DNA from 4 places in the Halalkalibacter krulwichiae genome. Region 4 is predicted to be linked to each of the others. Evidence: riboswitches for the same ligand, from Rfam matches in the RefSeq annotation. Region 4 holds a riboswitch; each other region holds the start of a gene.

Region 1 (4,403 bases), 2.2 Mb from region 4:
GATTACGATTATAAGTGGCATTTTGTTAGGAAAGTTTTTAAAGCGTTACTCAAATTTAAACCACAATACGGCATTTTTTTGCTGCTTACCTGGGGGAGCGTCTGAGGTAATTGCCCTAAGTCATCAGTATGGAGCGAATGAACAAGTGGTTGCAGCCTTCCATACAACGAGAATTACTTTGTTTGTGTTAGTGATCCCTTTAGTCGTAGGTTTAAATGAACCTATTGCCGGGAAGCAATCGAATTATTTTATCGATGTAAATGTGTCTCAAGTCTTTCTCTCCATAAGTATTTTAATATCGATCATGCTGGTAACTATTTTATTAAGCAAACGGGTGAATTTTCCTGGTTCTTCATTATTTTTTGCGATTGGTTTAGGCTTTCTATGTCATCTGCTATTTCCTACAATAGAGGTACCGGGATTTATAATGGGAATTGCACAGTCGATTATGGGAGCAATAATTGGGATTCGCTTTGATCGAAAAGCACTTTTACAACTAAAGGAAATAGGTGGTATTAGTGCAATAACCTTATTCATTTACTTTATGATGAGCCTAGGCCTTGCTACAATCTTCTTTGTGCTAACACCGATTGATTGGCTTTCAAGTTTATTAGGGATTGTTGCAGCAGGAGCAGCAGAGATGGCTTCAACTGCTGCTGCATTGAACATGGATGCAGCACTAGTAGCAACATTGCAGATGGCAAGAGTACTGGCATTGTTTTTAGCTTTGCCATTTCTGATAAAACTATTTGCTAACACAGAACAAGAGTAGATAAAATATACGGTAATCTAAAAAAAGGATGGAGGTTTTCCTTCATCCTACATTTTCTAAACGTATTCTACATTTCTTATTAAGGCTGATAGTCCGATTATTTGTTTTTATTGAGCATGATAAAATCCCTAACTTCTTTAGGGGTGAGACCTATTCTTTTTGCTTCCAATAATAGCTGAAGCCACTCCAAATCTAACGAACTTTTTCTTTCGTCCTCTGGCGAAAAAATCATCTTCCATCCTCCATTTGTTCGGTAACTCAGCCATCCTAGTAATAAAATTCACCTTAGATCTGAAGTTTTGCGTCCTTATCTTTCAATAAGTTTGCCTTTTCATTATTTAAATGTAATAAGAAACAAAGAACAACGAATTTTATAGAGTGAAAAAATAGGTAAAATCTTACATTTGAACCCTTTTTACGTTAATTATGTTGTTAATCTAATAAAATAGTAACATAATATCGATATCGTAATTAGTAAAAAAAATCCAAAAAAATCGACAGTTATATACAATCTTCATAAAAGGGATTATAGGACCATTTGGCTAAATAAGCTTTATGTTTTGTACTTTTTATTAATTTCTGTTTTAATAATAAAATAGGATATTTTAGGTAAAATAGAAAAGTACGATAAAGTTAGGAGCGATTAAAATGAAATTACTTGGGGTTTCTGGGTCTTTAATTGGAGAAAAAACGGCTATAGCTGTAAATGAGGTTCTAAAAAGAGCGAAAGAGTTAGAGCCTAAATTAGAAATTGAATTAATCGATATGAAAGAGTTAAATGTTGAATTCGTAACGGGGAAGCCGTTCGATCAATATAATCAGGACACGCAAATGGTCATTACGAAAATAAAAGAAGCTGATTTGTTTGTGATTGGTACGCCAATTTATCAAGCATCTATTACTGGTGCATTGAAAAACTTATTTGATCATCTGCCTACGAATGTTTTCGAATCAAAAGTGGTTGGAACTGTAACTACAGCTGGATCAGACAAACATTTCCTTGTTGCAGATAATCAATTAAAGCCAATCTTGTCTTTCTTTAAAGCTATTACACCTACGAATGTGTTTGTACACAGCAGCTGCTTTGATCAAAACAATGTGATTACAAATGAAGAGGTAAACGATCGTATTGATACATTAGCAAAAGAATTGGTAACCTTACATACGAAGTTAAAGCTGTAAGCAATTCCCAAAGGGGCGTCCAAAAGGTCAATAATTGGCTTTTTGAAACGTCCCTTTGTTTATGGTACACAAGTGGGATCATTGACAAAGAGGTATTTATAACGGTATAATTATCTCGAAACTGAGATAAAAAATAAAGGAATGAATGAATAATGAAAATAAATGATCAAGACCAATCGTTGAAATTATTCGTTGTATTGTCACGAGCAGTTCAAACTATTACGAAGCGAGTAGAGGAAGACATAAAAACGTATGGTTTAAACCCAACAGAGTTTGCGGTATTAGAACTTCTCTATAGCAAAGGTGATCAGCCTATCCAAAAGATTGGCGAAAAAGTATTGCTTGCGAGCAGCAGTATAACTTATGTAGTTGATAAGCTTGAGAAAAAGAACTTTCTGTTTAGAAAACCATGTCCGAAAGATCGTCGTGTTACATATGCCGCAATAACAGAAGAAGGAACGCAGCTTATGAACGATATTTTTCCTAAACATAGGGAAGCAATTCAAGATATATTTGGTGGTTTAGATGAAAATGAAAAAGAGAACATGATCGTTCAATTGAAAAAGTTAGGATTTTACGCGAAAGATCTATAATTTTTTCAAGTTAAACGAACGAATTACTACCTCTTTTAAATTGATTTAAGGTGTTAGAGCGTTACTTTTTTCCTGGTTGCAATCTTAAATGTTGCTTTCATGACAAAAGACATGCATAGACAAGTTTGACCAGTTTTTTAAAAATTCCCTCCTAATCTATAACAGATTAGGAGGTTTTTTTATACAGAAATTTGTAGAAAACTGCGCTTGCCTTGGAAATAACATAGTTTTTGCTTTTAGAACTAGAAGAATTTGATGTACTATTAGTAAATTAATTAAACGTTTGTTTAAATATAGCATGGGATGGTGTTTAAAAAGAGAGTCTAATTTTATAGCAACAAATCGTTGTGGGGACTTTTAAACCAAGCCTAAAAGACCGTTGACGAACGAATATGTAAGCGATTACAATAGTGTCGAAATAACAACGTTGTTAAAGGAACTGTTTGTTGTTCGAAATAACAACGTTGTTAAAATGCCTGACTTGAAAGGAGGAGTATGATTCGTTCGTTCTTTAATCTTGTAATTTAGAAAGGGGCAGGAAATGAATAGAGAATGCAGACGGTATATTGCAATGTTACTGACAATCATTTTAATTGTCTCACCAATGAATCTCGCTGTTTTTGCCAACGAGGCAGAGGGCGATGTTGACCGGGAGATGATCTCGGTTTCGAGTGAGTGGCAGGGGAGTGTTTTTGGTGATAATGGAGGGCAAGGTAACTACACATATGAACATTTCGAAATTACAGAGAACGAGGATCAAACCGTAACTCTTCGTAGCTCTGATGATAAAGGCAAGATTGCTAGTAACACAGAAGGAATGACGTATTATTATAAAAACGTACCTATTGATGGAAATTATGAACTTACAGCAACTGCACATGTTGATTCTTGGACTGCTAATAATCAAGTGGCTTTTGGTTTAATGGTCCGTGAAAATGTATTAGAAAATCAAAATAAAGATGATTTCACAGGAGATTATGTTGCAGTAGGAGCATTGGATCAACAAATGAAAGGCTTCTTTAAAAATGCAAATACAACTATTCAAAAGGAAGGATTAGCATTTGATCAAATCGCTCCTGCTGTTAATGAACAATATGAACTTCGTATTCAAAAATCAGGTGATTTGTTCGTGTTAACGGTAAATGATGAAATACATACGATTGAAGACTATGAGGGAGACATTCAATTTGCCGGCTTATTTACATCAAGAAACACAACGGTCACTTTTAGTGATATAACATTGAAAGTCGAAGGTGGCCAGGTTGAGTTAGGTGAATGGGACTTTCGAGCGTTTGGTTCAAATACAAGTTTAGAACGCAATCCTGAGCCAACACTCAATGAAGATGGCTCTGTTTCGATCGCTGCAATGGGTGGGAAAGTAGCAGCTGGGGATGAAGGAGTGTCATTTCATTACAAAGAAGTTCCCGCGGAAGCGAACTTTGAAATAAAGACTAAAGCTGTTGTAGATCAGTTTAATAGTGATAGCTCCATTAGCACACCAAATCAAAAGTCATTTGGCTTAATGCTTAGGGATGAAATAGGTGAACACCTCGATTCAGAGACACAAACGACAGAATATGTAGCTGTTGGTGCACTTGATACGGTGATGAAAGGATTTTATAAAGAAGCTAGTAAACAAGTGAAGTTTGATCCGTTCGCTAACTTAGCCCTACCATCTGCTAGAGAAGAGTATGATCTTTCCATCCGAAAGTCGGGCGATACATTTGTCATCACAGTAGATGGACAAACTGAAACGGTAACATTAGATTCACTTTTTGACGAAACGATTTATGTTGGAGTATACGTGGCACGTGATGCACAAATTACGTTTAGCGATTATGAAATTGCCGTCGATG
Region 2 (4,403 bases), 380 kb from region 4:
AGCTATCCTTATGCGTCGATGATGAGCTATAGCGAAGGACTTATCGCCTTTGCAAAAACGTACCAGGATAATTGGGGATATGTAGATGAACAAGGAACTGTGATGATCGAACCACAGTTCACTTACGCTTTGCCATTTCAAAACGAGCGCGCAATCGTCAATGCTGCAGAAGGCATCGACAATCAATATGGCTTGATTAATCGCGATGCGAGCTACATTCTTCCACCAACCTATCAGGATATGACGCAACTTGGCAACGGGCGTGTCGCGGTTGGGCGCGCGTTCGATCCGGAGCGCCCCTTTACTGGCTCACGCTACGGAATCGCTACGACCGACGGCTCCGTGTTGACCGATTTTCTTTATGATCAGGTTGCCGAATATAAAAATGGACTCAGCTCGACGACAGCCGGCCAGTTCACTTTTTTCATTAACGAAAGTGGCCAGCGTGAGCCCTCGCTTCCTGTGATCCCAGGCATCGGTACAATCACGATCATTGATGATGTCATTCAAGCCAATGTCGACCACAGTTTGTCCTATTATGATCGTGCTGGCAACATTGTCTATCAACCTAACACCGTCTTCCCACTCGACGACCAATACCGAATTCATATTCGAAAATACAGCCCGAACAAAGATTATCTCGTCTATTATCCACAAATTGAAGGAATGACAAACGGCGAAGCTGAGAAAAACGTCAATGCCATCCTTCGTCAAAAATCACTCGTACTCCCGGTTCCATCGACTCAGTTGGATTACGGCTACTACGGTGATTTCTCGGTAGCCTTTTTCCAAAACCATTTGCTCATCTTAAAATTAGAAGGCTACCGCTATCCATTTGGCGCCGCACACGGCATGCCGTACCAAGTGCACGTCTCCATTGATTTAGGTACCGGGCAAATCTATCAGCTTAAAGACCTTTTCAAACAAGATAGTGACTATGTAAAAGAATTAAGTGATATCGTTGGCCAACAGATAAAAGACCAAATGGAACAAGGGCATACCTACTTTTTCCCAGACCAATACCGCGGCATCACACCCGACCAAGCCTTCTACGTAACCGATGACGCACTTGTCCTTTACTTTGAACCATACGAAATCGCAGCTTATGTTGCCGGTTTCCCTAGCTTTACCATCCCTTTTAAAGAAATCGAGGGAATCCTTGATTTTACTAGTTCATTTTGGCGATCTTTGCATGAATGAATGTTGAAAGGCCACTTGTATGAAGTGGCCTTTCTTTATTAATATAACGGTTGATAAGGCCGTTGCTGCCCTTGCTGGGGCGGACAATGAGGAAAAGGATTAATATCTTGAATGCTATGAAAATCATAATGCTTCAGAGCAAATTGAGCCTGATACAAATATTCCATTACATATATTTGTCCTCCATACGCATCACACAAAACCCCTGACGTACCTTGACCGTTCTTAAAAGACACACCAATCGGCTGCCCCATGAGTTGCCACACCTTTTGTTGCCAATTCATTAAAGATCTCTCCCTTCCGTTTACTTTATGTGGGAGAGTGTTTAGGGGTGAGGGTAGGCTGAGGCGTTTTGCTCCTACCTTGATGATAATGAGTTCTTCTTAACTTCCATTGCCTTCGCAGCCCACTAAAAAAAGCCAACACACATGTGCTGGCTCAAACAATCATTATAAACCTTTAAAATCTTCCTCGGATAGGTAAAATTCCCTAATCATGTCTCGAACAACTAGGTCAACGGCTTTGACCTCTCCTAGGTTGATTTGCTTTAACTCTACTAAATCTTCTTCTTCAAGCTGCTCAAACAAGGAGTTCTTTGTTTCAATTAACTTTTGAACATAGTTAATAAGTTGCTTCTTCCCAACGGTTTCAGACACACTAAATCCTCCTTTTGTTAATCGACAAAAGGTATTAAATTCGGCAACTGGCTAGCATAGTTTCATAACTTTAGCCCCTATAGTTTTGCGTCATCACTTTTCAATGATTTTGCCCTTTCGTTCGATTAGGTTTTTAGTTATATGCTTATTGTACTATCGTTGTAGTGAAAACGGTAGGGGTTATTTTATTTTTCTTAACGTTTATTGAAGAGATAATTAGTATCTAAATATCATTGCTCCCTTATCTAGGAAATTCAGTTAGTAATTTCAAGGTATTACTCCTATATTTCCCCTGCATTTCGGTTTACTAAAGTAATAGCCATGAATTTTGATCGGTTGGTGTATGAGACCCAAAAAAAGCCACCACACCCTCTCTTACCAAAGGCGTAGTGGCTTTCCCTTATTCCTCAAACGCATCCGGATAAACAGTTGTATTAAACACTTCACCGGTCTCTGCGTTTTCTAAATGAATTGTTACGTCAATCTTATCTGGATCGTCTCCGTTAAAGATCTGATAATACATCCCAGTCATCGCTAATCCTAATGCAGCGAATCCATCAAAGCTATTTTCAAAAGCTTCTTGGTCAACAACGAGCGTAAACTCTGAATAAGATTGGTTCGATCTCACATCCGCAATTGATGGGTAATCGTCACTCTGTTTGATTTCTTCGATATTCGCTTCAATTCCCTCTCTCATCTCGCTCATCATTTCGTTATGAGTCGAGCGCGACATTTTATACGTAAGCGAGCCATCCTCATTTTCTGTTACTTCTTTTACGCCGGCTTCTTTTGCATCAGCGATCACTTGGTCGATGTCTTGATCTTCAAGCATCATTGGCGGAATCGTAATTTCGACGTTCAAGAGACCACGGTCAACTTCAACCGATTGCTCGTCCTCCTCCGTTGCTTCTTCCTCTTCCCCAGGGGCTTCAGCTACTTCATCGGCATCAAGTTCCTCATCTGCTTGTGGCTGTCCGCACGCTGCGAGAAACGCAATAAACAGCACTATGAATAACCATGTTACATTCTTTTTCATTTAAAACCCTCCTATTTGGAAAATAAAATCCATTTACTAGTATGCCAAATAAAGGTGTTTTTAACAGGCTGTTTTAGGGTGATTGTTGCTTAAGGACATATTGCGCCCGAACTGCTAAGGGAGATGTCCTTTAGACAACTTCTCTCGGACACTTCCAACCCCTTCTCCCGCGAGACTGTCCTTTAGACGACTTCTTTCGGACACTTCCAACCCCTTCTCCCGCGAGACTGTCCTTTAGACGACTTCTTTCGGACACTTCCAACCCCTTCTCCCGCGAGACTGTCCTTTAGACGACTTCTCTCGGACACTTCCAACCCCTTCTCCCTCGAGACTGTCCTTTAGAACCCTACGCTCTCCAAGTAACCAAATAAAAACCTTGAAAGAAGTAACCTACTTCTCTCAAGGCGCATAGCGAAAGGAGCTATCTCCATCTTATTTTTAAACATTCGGCAGCGATACATCCAAGACAGCTACTCTTCCTCCTTTGACGACTTCTAAGCATTCGTGAATCGCATCTCGTAATTCATCTGCTCGTTCCACTTTTTTGGCGTACGCTCCTCCTGCGGCTTCGGCGATCTTTGATAGGTCGGCGTCTGGGGTGAAGTCGACGAAGAATTGATTCGTTTGTTGGGCGATGCCGGTTGGGTGTACACCGAGTGTCGATAGTTTCGGTGATTTCCAGCCGTGATTGTTGTAAATAATTGTTAGGAAAGGTGTTTCGTAACGTTTGGCCATCCAGTGAACCGATGATGGGATGCTGAATAAGTAGGAGCCATCCCCGTTAAGCTTATAACCGTTTTCGTCGGGTCCGCTAATTTCATACCGATTGCCGCTCCTCCGTTCCAGCCAAGTGATCCAGCTCCGCTTCCAAAGAGCATCCCACTGCGGTTTAGCTCAAGGTGGTTCGAGATCGTTGGATAATTGGAAATGCCTTCGTTGACGACAATCGTATTTTGGTCAATGATTTCACGGACACAAGCGGTTAAGTATTCGGGTGTAATCGCATCACCGTCCGGCTCCTCCATGAGACGGAAAGCTTGTTTGCGTTCATGGTGAATGACCTCAAATTTTTCCCAACGATTAGAAATTTGTTCTTGATCAAGGTCGCTTATCGCGCTCAATTTTTCATTTAATTGCTCAAGGGCAATCTGCGAGTCCGCTTTAAAAAAGTTTTTCGAAGGAATGTACCAAAGTGGCATTTGCTCCTTAATCGGGTCAGCATCGATGTAGTAAATTGTCGCTTCGTTTCCTGGCTTATTTTTTAACGGAATCCAAGGCACGTCACTGTCTAGCACTAAAATGACATCGGCTTGTTCGAGCCATTTGTTTTGTTCCGGTGTGTTCCATTGATAACCGATGTGCATCGCGTGATCAGCCGGGAAGTTCACATAGTTCGGGCATGATTCCAATACGGGAATGGCCAATTGTTCTGAGAGACGGATTAACTCATTCACGGCTGCTTCGTTTCGCCCTAAATAAGAGGTAACGATCAGCGGGTTTTTGGAGTTTCG
Region 3 (4,403 bases), 220 kb from region 4:
CGTTGTAATCCCTTCTGCTTCCGCTGCTCTCGCTAACTCTAAGCTTTCTGCTAGATTACGAGGTCCGTCATCTACTCCTGGCAGTATGTGACAATGGATATCAATCATTGCTTCTCCTCCTTACGATTGTTTATTTTTGGTTACTATAATAGTAATAATAATTTCCAGCTTCTATTTCTTTGTTGTTTAATACCGCACCAAGAATGTGTGCATTGGCTTTTTGAAGCAATTCTTTTGCTTTCTTCACACCTTCGCGTTCGGTTTTACCGCTAGAGACAACAAGTACGGTTCCATCACATTTGCTCGAGAGGATTTGTGCATCCGTTACGGCCATTACAGGTGGGCTATCTAGAATAATGACATCAAACATTTCTTGTGCACGTTCAAGGATCAAACCCATCATGCGTGAATTTAATAACTCAGCTGGATTTGGTGGGATCGGTCCACATGTTAATAATGATAAGTTTTCGATCTTTGTTTCTTGAATCGCTTGTTCTAAGCTTGATTGCTTTGTTAAAACATTTGTTAAGCCCGTTAAGTTTGGTGTGCTAAATGTGTAATGAGCTGTTGGCTTACGCATATCAGCATCGATCATTAGAACAGATTGTCCTGTTTGTGCCATAACCACTGCTAAGTTGGCTGCAGTTGTTGATTTTCCTTCTCCTGGTCCAGCTGATGTCACAAGAATCGTTTTGATCTCGCGGTCAACGGCTGAGAAAGCAATGTTTGATCGGATCGTACGGTATTGCTCTGAAATAGGAGAGCTTTTGCTAATGTCTGTAATCAGGTTTCGTTGGTTCTTCAATGTTAATTTTTTATCTTTACGAGCCATTTTGTTCACTCCTATTTCTTTTGTCTAGTTCCGCTTTTTTCGTCAAACGTTGCTATCACACCGAGTACAGGTAGATCTAGAACGTCTTCAATGTCTTTTTCTGTCTTCATCGTTGTATCTAAGTATTCAAGTAAGAAGGCAAGTCCGATTGCTGCCATTAATCCAACGACAAAGGCAATCGCCATGTTCAAGTTCGGATTTGGTTTTACCGGTGATGGTGATTCTGATACTTGTGCTGGTGATAAGATGCTGACGTTATCGACGTTCATAATATCGGCGATTTCACGTTGAAAGACGGTCGCAATTGTGTTGGCAATGTGCGCCGCTGTTGCTGGTTGTTCGTGTTCGACTGTAATGTTGACAACTTGTGAGTTATTTTGACTTCCGACGGTTACTTTGCTATTTAATTGACTAACGGACTCCGTTAAGTTCGCTTCTTCAATTACTTTTTCTAGAATGATTGGACTTTTGATAATAACGTTGTATGTGTTTATGAGTTCTATGTTTGTACGTATTTCGTTTGAGCTATAAAATTGATCATTGCTGCTCGCTTGGTTGACGAGAATCTGTGTTGAGCTTTGATAAATTGGTGTTAAGAGGTAAAAACTTACGAGTGCGCTAATTAATACAGCGATAATTGGGATAATAATAATGAGTTTCAAACGTCTGCGTAACGTTCGGAAAATATCTTGTAAGCTAATCGTTTCTTCCATTCTATTAAAGGACCTCCTAAATTTGTAATTAGCAATAGAAAGAATTATATCACAGATTGTCATTTTCTGTAGATGTTTTTGTTGCTTGCTTTATATAATTTAACTATAATTGCAGAAGAAATCCAGACCATATTTATGGAAATTTACTGAGACGTAAGAAAGAGGAGGGCCTTGTGAAGTCGAAAATTCTTATTACTTTAGGATTATTTTTTGGTGTTATTGCTGTCGCCGTTGGTGGGTACGGCTTCTATCTATATAAGTCTGTTACCGATACGGCGCAGGAGATTCATGAGCCGATTGAGCGTGTCACTGAAAAGCGAGAGGTGGAAGTTGATGTCGAACAAAGTGAGCCGATTTCCTTCTTAATTGCCGGTGTTGATTCACGTGGGGATGATCATGAAGGTCGATCGGATACGATTATTGTCATGACGGTTAATCCGGATGATCGTTCGGTAAAGATGTTAAGTATTCCTCGTGATACGCGGACAGAGATTGAAGGTCGAGGGTTGGACAAGATTAACCATGCCTATGCGTTTGGTGGGGTTGAGCTGACGATGGATACGGTGGAGCACTTCCTTGATATTCCGATTGATCATTATGTCAGTGTCAATATGGAAGGGTTTAAAGGGTTGATTGATGCGCTTGGTGGCGTGCAAGTCGAGAATGATTTTGCTTTTTCACAGAATGGGCATCGGTTTGAAGAAGGAACATTGTTCTTATCTGGTGATGAGGCTCTTGCATACTCGAGAATGCGTTATGAAGATCCGCGTGGGGACTTCGGCCGAAATGATCGCCAGCGTCAAATTGTCGAAGCGGTCATTCAAGAAGGAGCACAGATTAGTTCGATTACGAGAGCGGGTAGTATTTTAGAGGAAGTTGGGAAATCAGTAAGAACGGATCTTGATTTGGATGCGATGTGGAAGATTCAAGATAAGTACCGCGACGCTCGTCATCATGTTGAGCAAATGGAGATTAGCGGGGTTGGTACTCGTATTAATGGAATCTATTATTTAGAAGTTCCGGATGAGGAAGTCTCTCGTGTAAGTAATGAGCTTCGGGTTCATTTAGGCCTTGAAGTGGACGAGAGTGTGACAGTTGCTGAATAAGTTTGAAATAGAGATTCTTGGGGTATGAACCTTATGAATCTCTTTTTTTGTGTAAAAGTTGAATAAAACCTTAAAGTAATGTCAAGAATTGTCGATAATAGAAAAGTATCATGCGAAAAAGGCAAAGTCTGTGAAAGCAGATGACGCAAAGCTATAGGGGCTTCATTGGCCAATGAATTGGTCATTATGCCAGCCAGCTACCGAGAACTGCCTCCGTGTGATGACTTTATTTGGAGGAGGAATGACAATGTTTTACACACCAGAACAATTGCACAAGAGAAAGAAAATCAAGCAAGTTGCTTACACCGTTGTCCTTTCCACTGTTGGGATTGCACTAGCAGTTGGAGTTTCTGTCTTAGTCGGCGGAATGTAAGAATTGATTGATTGGCTCCTCGTGCCTATTGTCCTTGGGTGGAGCTTGTATTCCCTGATTTCCTAGATAGATTTCATCTATCTGGGGCATGATGTAAAAAGGCCTTCCAAGTTGGGAGGTCTTTTTTCGTACTTTTTTTCGGTTCGACAATATTCTCGGTTGATAGTGTACCTGGAGTTTCTTATAATGGAAGTAATTACATAAATAGATTATCACTATGAATATATTATAAAATAGATCGGGGGAAGATTGGACGATGCCTTTTATTAGTGTGAAGCCAGTATGGACACCACTTGCGTTAGTTGGAGTAAAACTATTAAAAGATACGGAAGATCGCTATTACTTAAAGATTTGGGGCGGAGAATTAAAAAAGATCATGTAGGTACTTTTACGTTCTATTATTCTGGGTCTTATTTCGCACTATTACATTCTTATATTATTTAGTAGGAGCCAGTTCTCGAGGGGAGAGCTGGCTTTTTGTTTTTAGTTGTTCTTTTCAATGAGGGATTCAATCGTCTTTAAGTGGTTGGTGTTGCTAATGATTTGCGATTCACCGACATATTGATCATCAATTTTTAGATAAGTCGTTGTGGTCCTTGAGAAGTTCTCTCTTATCTTATGATTTGCTGTTATTCCTATTGTGTATTTTCTATTTTGCACTCGGACATCGTCATCTTTTTTCAGTTTGATTTGATTGAGGTCTTCTAGGATTTCTTGAATGAGTGAGTCGTCTTCGATTGTCGTGCGTGCTGCGGGTTCGGCTCTGTCTCCAGATAAGTCGTTCACTGTTATGGAGATGCTTCTAATCTCGCTATCTTCGGGAACGAGGTCCTGGAATGTTGTGTATTTGGTTTGGTTGATTAGGAGAATGGTTCCGAGAATGATAGTGAGTGTTACGGCAAGTAGCGCGATTTTATTCTTGATGAAACGACTTAGTAGAAAGATAAGCGCCGTTAGGAGAATGGCTATTAGTAGGTAATGGAATAGTTGCCATGATAGATCAAAGAAAAGGTTCATAACTACCTCCTCCCCTTCCTTTGTGTCACATTAGGGTTAAAGCGACTGCCACTCGTTCGGCAATCGCTCTCGTTACTTTATTGTTTAAATGTTAACCCTTCTTCTTCTAATAGAGTTCTCATTGTTGGGATGGAAGCTGGGCCAATCCCGTGGATTTTTAGGATTTCTTTTTCGGTATGGGTTGAGAGTTTTTGCAGTGTGTCGATGCCTTCGTGGAGCAAGGCACTTCTTGCAGGTGAACTGAGTTTTGAAAGGAAGCCGCTAGAGGGCTTATTCTCTTTGTCACACGTAGGGCAACTTGTGCAGTCACTGCTTTTGTAATAGGTATGTCCTTTATCGCACGTTCTTAAGGTTTTTTCTGT
Region 4 (4,403 bases):
ACTTGATACATTTGTTCGTTTTGCTCGACCAACTCAGCCGCTAATCTTTCGTTAACAGCAATCAACTCCAATAAGTCTTCACGCGCCACACGGAATAAAGGAGCACCAATTGCTATTCCTTCTCGTACCCCCTCGATATTACCAGCTATAAACAATTCTCTATTTATCCGTACTCGTTCATCAAACAAAGCCCAGTTATCAGCAAAACGGGTAAGCGCTGCTGCTTCCTCGGTTTGTGTATTCGTTCCTTCATACAGTGTAAGCAGTTGTTGAATGCTTTCTAAATTTTCGATCGCCCTATCTGTTAAACTCACATCTTCGTATAAGAGACCAGTCGTCATTTGCACTCTCGTATTTTCAGCTAATTGCGCCATTTGAGCGACATAACCGGTAGGAATAAGCTGATCTTGATACAATTCAACACTATCCTCGTACAGCTCTGACATATTGTAGATCGCATAAAGTGTTAATCCAACAAAAATGACGATAATTGATAAAAAAGACAAAAGTAGTTTCGCCCTTAACTTCATTTAAAGCCCTCCACTGTCATATAGTCCTAGTACTTATGACAGTATACAGCAATGTCCAGTATGGAAATGTGATATATATCACGTTTCAACGATGCTTTCGTCCTTACAACTGCTTCAACTCTTCATTCAACTTTCGCGCTTCCTTTTTAAAGTAGAAGTAAAATCCAGTCCAAATCAATACATAAATAAGAATAAAGATGCCTACTCCTGCAAGTACGCTCATCAAATCGAACTGAATCCAACCAATTCCAAAAGATAATAGGAAGTATAAAAGAGTTACGATCATAAAGTGCACGAGCGTTTGCATCGACAGAGATAAGCTCCTTATCTCAAAAACAAGCGGTGTGACGGCAAAGAACCACCCGCAAAACATCAACCCTAGTGCATTTGTTACAAATACCGATCCTTCTACTTGATTCACATCACCAATCAAAACCACATTCATAACGGAAATGACCGCAAGAAAAGCTCCAAATAAAATACCGACAACACTTTGAAATACGAAACGTTTAATCATTCGTTTGTTTCCCTCCTATTCATTTTCAATGTTTCTTTAATCGCTTTTACATAATGTCTTGTTACATATTCCTTTTTCCCTGACTTGAAGAACACACAAAGCGTTCCATTAAAGGAAGGTTCAAAATGACTAAATTCTCTTAGGTTTGCTATCACAGATTTAGATAGTCGAACAAAACGGTTCGGCGCTAACAGCTGCTCAAGTTCATACAATTTCTCCTTTAATTTAAATTCACCCTTATCGGTCACAGCATATACCGCGTCCTTTTGCGTATAAAAAAAGTGAATATCTTGCGGTTTCAAAATATGCTGTCGCTCTCCTTCCCGGCCAATAAGAAATTCCGTTTCTTTTGCTTTCATAAAATTAAGAATCTCATTGACAGTGTCATCAATTTCTTTGCAGTGAATCGTCATTCTCGTTTGCTCATAATTCTGATCAATATCAAGTGTTACTTTCATTCCGCACCTCCTGCTCTTCCCTTATTGCTTTCTCCACTTTACATTTTTTCCCTTTAGGAGAATGAAAGAATTAGATCCCTCCTTCAATCGTTCTCTTGATACTTTTAGTCTATTTCAATGAATCTAATTCGTCGCTCTACTTTCTCCATCATGCATACATATCAAGGTGACTTGCCGTCTACGGTAACTGACATGCAAAAAGCTTTAACACCTTTGACCAATCATTGAGGAAAGGCGTCATGAAGGCAACCGCTTGAACTAACACTGATCATCATGTACACTTGACTATGGCAGTTGTGGGTGGATAAAACAAACAAAATTGAAAAAGGCAAACTATTCGAAAGGGTAGGACGCAAAGCCTAGGGACTAAGGTTTTGGAGGAACAATTCAAAATGATGTCAGCCTGGTTACCAACATAAATAGAACGTCTATTTAGGCCGTCCCTATTTTCTTTGGGATGGCTTACTTTGTCTGTTTTAGTCGCAAAAAAAATACAAAAATTTTAGGATGATGTATGTGAAAGTTACAAGAAAACAATTGCTAAAATGGTTAATCCTTCAGCAAGTTTATTTAGGGCAGCGAGATAGTTCTTCTCTTGCTGAATCAATACCCGCTCATGTGCCTTTTTTTGACCAGTCGATTAGTTTGAAGACGCAAGTTCATAATCTTGTTATTTCCCTTGAAACACAAGAGCTATTGTTGATTAATTCAGCACTGAAAACGCCTTCTTACAAACTAAGTGCTACTGGCAAAGAAGTTCTTTTTTCTACAACGTATAAGTGGAGAGATATTTTCACAAAACAGCTGCACTGCTTAGAGCACCTCTTACACGTGTGCCAGGACATGCAGCCATCTAAAAAACCAGTTCATCTCTCAACAGATGAATCTAATTTCTTAAACCAACTTTGTCGTTCGAAACACGCGATGATGTTACTTATGTTGCTCGAGCTAACAAAATGGCAAGAGGTTGAAAATGAGGATGAGTATGTAAGCATTGCAAAATTACTGAAAAACATTCAACTGTATTATGGCTTATCATGCTCTTACACCACTTTTACTAAAGGGGTTTCTACGCTCATTGAAGAAGGTTTGATTGATTTAGAATGGCGTACACAAGCAAATAACCAAGAAGTTCGGTTCATCCGCATTAATGACAAAGGCCTTGAAGCAGTGCCTTCTTATTCGACTCTTGTCAGAAGTGAGATCGAGACAACTCTTGAGAAATGCAAAGTCACTTGTGCATTTTTAAAACGAATGCCCAACGAAGAAATTGATCATGAATGTGCTAATGGCTAACTCACATCTTTGTCACCTTTAACCACCGCTAATTGTTTGATTCCGCTACTACACTGACATATTTTATGGTTAGGAGACCGCGTCCCTAGGGTCTCCAATCATAGTAAAAAGGAATGGTCTCTTTATTCGGATCCATTCCTACTAGTTACTATTTTTTTTTCGATCAATCATTCTGATCACCCCAACAAGATAGCGATTCAACATTGACTTCAAACACATACTAACAAATGAATGATACCATTTCCAACCTTTTTTCCATTTTATAAAGTCCGTTTTCCGTTCGGCCAAAAACTCGATGAAATTAATCGGTAGCACCATCAGAATAATTTTGAGCGCACTTATAAGCGGCTTATCATATCTTGTCACTTGATTGACAATCACTGAGAACGTTGGATAAATAATGTGATCGAATAAAATATTCGTATTAAACTTTTTTGGTAAGACACGAATTGGATAGTCAAGCATCCCTGAGTGAATAATGACTTTGTCAATCAAAACATTTGAATAGGCATTAAGAAGAAACGCTAACAACCAATCTTTTATCGGAGGCCTTCTCAGCAAAAAAGGAAGCAAAATTATTGAAAAAAGAAGCAGTACACGTAGTGCCGATTTTTCCACTTTGGTTTTATTCACAACAAAACCTCCTATCCGTTCACTCTTACTGTAACCAGAGCTTAACGTTTCTATGAGGTGTTTGTCGAAATTTGCATTTAATATTTTCACGCAATAAGATGGGCAAAACAGTCACACACTCCCTTTTTCAGACGATCTACCCAATGTAACTTCGTTTTCTTAAATAAGAGCAAAATCGGGCCTTTGTATAACCTTTTCGAAAGAGGCAATCGGAAGCTTCCCATATAAAAAACAACCGAAATCACCGATAGTCCACTTACTAAAAAGGGTCTCTTCAAAAATAAGTAGCTAAACAAGTACATTTGTAAATAAATCAAGCCTGACCACAACGTATTCCAACCGTTTTTAAAAATTAACATATTGCTCTTTAATAAAAGCCAATCGACAATGGTTGAAGCAAATACCCATTTACTAACATACTTAACCTGTTTTTTAAATTCCTTTGGAAAATTCGATAAGAATAGCAACACCAACAATGGTGTGATTAAGAAAATATGTACTAACCTAACTACCCTCCAATCCATTCCACCAGGATTAAACTCCCAAATCAAATGTCTCTTGAAAAGGTAATAATACATGGCATTGATAAAACTTACATAACTCAAGCTCTTATAATAGGTAGGTATCCCTTTCCACGTTTTTTTATATACACTTACTAAAAAAATACTACCGAATAAGAGCATTTGTTTTTGCTTGTGATTCATTTTACCCCTCCTTGATCATACCTTCTCCAACAAACTTACAAAATATGTAATTTGTTCAAAATAATTGTTTTTAGGTATGTCTTTATAAAAAGGAAGCAGTTTAAAAGGAGGAGGTGTTATGATGAAGATAGAAAATCTCTTTCTCAAGCTAATCAATTTCATATCCATTCTTCTTTTGCCTTTTGCAATTATAAAACGCCCACTAAAAGATTGGATTATTGTGTATTTAGTTAGCTGTATGGGCAATTCTTTCGCTGACCGTTTC

What was found. A riboswitch is a leader RNA that binds a small molecule or an ion and turns the genes downstream of it on or off. The one in region 4 is predicted to bind cyclic di-GMP.
Region 1: another riboswitch for cyclic di-GMP. It lies ahead of sinI (DNA-binding anti-repressor SinI); the one in region 4 lies ahead of BkAM31D_RS22195 (hypothetical protein).
Region 2: another riboswitch for cyclic di-GMP. It lies ahead of BkAM31D_RS20095 (hypothetical protein); the one in region 4 lies ahead of BkAM31D_RS22195 (hypothetical protein).
Region 3: another riboswitch for cyclic di-GMP. It lies ahead of BkAM31D_RS23785 (hypothetical protein); the one in region 4 lies ahead of BkAM31D_RS22195 (hypothetical protein).

Annotation. Positions count from the first base shown of each region.
Region 1 is NZ_CP020814.1:2,168,451-2,172,853, forward strand. It holds gene BkAM31D_RS10905 (AbrB family transcriptional regulator) at 1-772, shown strand, start outside; gene sinI (DNA-binding anti-repressor SinI) at 870-1,004, opposite strand; cyclic di-GMP riboswitch class I at 1,022-1,110, opposite strand; gene BkAM31D_RS10915 (NADPH-dependent FMN reductase) at 1,421-1,954, shown strand; gene BkAM31D_RS10920 (MarR family winged helix-turn-helix transcriptional regulator) at 2,104-2,547, shown strand; gene BkAM31D_RS10925 (right-handed parallel beta-helix repeat-containing protein) at 3,089-4,403, shown strand, end outside.
Region 2 is NZ_CP020814.1:3,987,339-3,991,741, forward strand. It holds gene BkAM31D_RS20085 (WG repeat-containing protein) at 1-1,200, shown strand, start outside; gene BkAM31D_RS20090 (hypothetical protein) at 1,239-1,484, opposite strand; gene BkAM31D_RS20095 (hypothetical protein) at 1,650-1,856, opposite strand; cyclic di-GMP riboswitch class I at 1,896-1,980, opposite strand; gene BkAM31D_RS20100 (hypothetical protein) at 2,257-2,892, opposite strand; gene BkAM31D_RS24570 (thiamine pyrophosphate-dependent enzyme) at 3,331-3,708, opposite strand; gene BkAM31D_RS24575 (hypothetical protein) at 3,597-4,403, opposite strand, start outside.
Region 3 is NZ_CP020814.1:4,148,871-4,153,273, forward strand. It holds gene BkAM31D_RS20920 (tyrosine-protein phosphatase) at 1-108, opposite strand, end outside; gene BkAM31D_RS20925 (CpsD/CapB family tyrosine-protein kinase) at 131-832, opposite strand; gene BkAM31D_RS20930 (YveK family protein) at 844-1,545, opposite strand; gene BkAM31D_RS20935 (LCP family glycopolymer transferase) at 1,719-2,651, shown strand; cyclic di-GMP riboswitch class I at 2,762-2,856, shown strand; gene BkAM31D_RS23785 (hypothetical protein) at 2,824-3,024, shown strand; gene BkAM31D_RS24610 (hypothetical protein) at 3,281-3,406, shown strand; gene BkAM31D_RS20940 (hypothetical protein) at 3,508-4,041, opposite strand; gene BkAM31D_RS20945 (RNA polymerase alpha subunit C-terminal domain-containing protein) at 4,119-4,403, opposite strand, start outside.
Region 4 is NZ_CP020814.1:4,371,062-4,375,464, forward strand. It holds gene BkAM31D_RS22180 (methyl-accepting chemotaxis protein) at 1-530, opposite strand, end outside; gene BkAM31D_RS22185 (DUF3021 domain-containing protein) at 634-1,047, opposite strand; gene BkAM31D_RS22190 (LytTR family DNA-binding domain-containing protein) at 1,044-1,505, opposite strand; cyclic di-GMP riboswitch class I at 1,823-1,920, shown strand; gene BkAM31D_RS22195 (hypothetical protein) at 2,022-2,801, shown strand; gene BkAM31D_RS22200 (CBO0543 family protein) at 2,943-3,434, opposite strand; gene BkAM31D_RS22205 (hypothetical protein) at 3,521-4,138, opposite strand; gene BkAM31D_RS22210 (CBO0543 family protein) at 4,257-4,403, shown strand, end outside.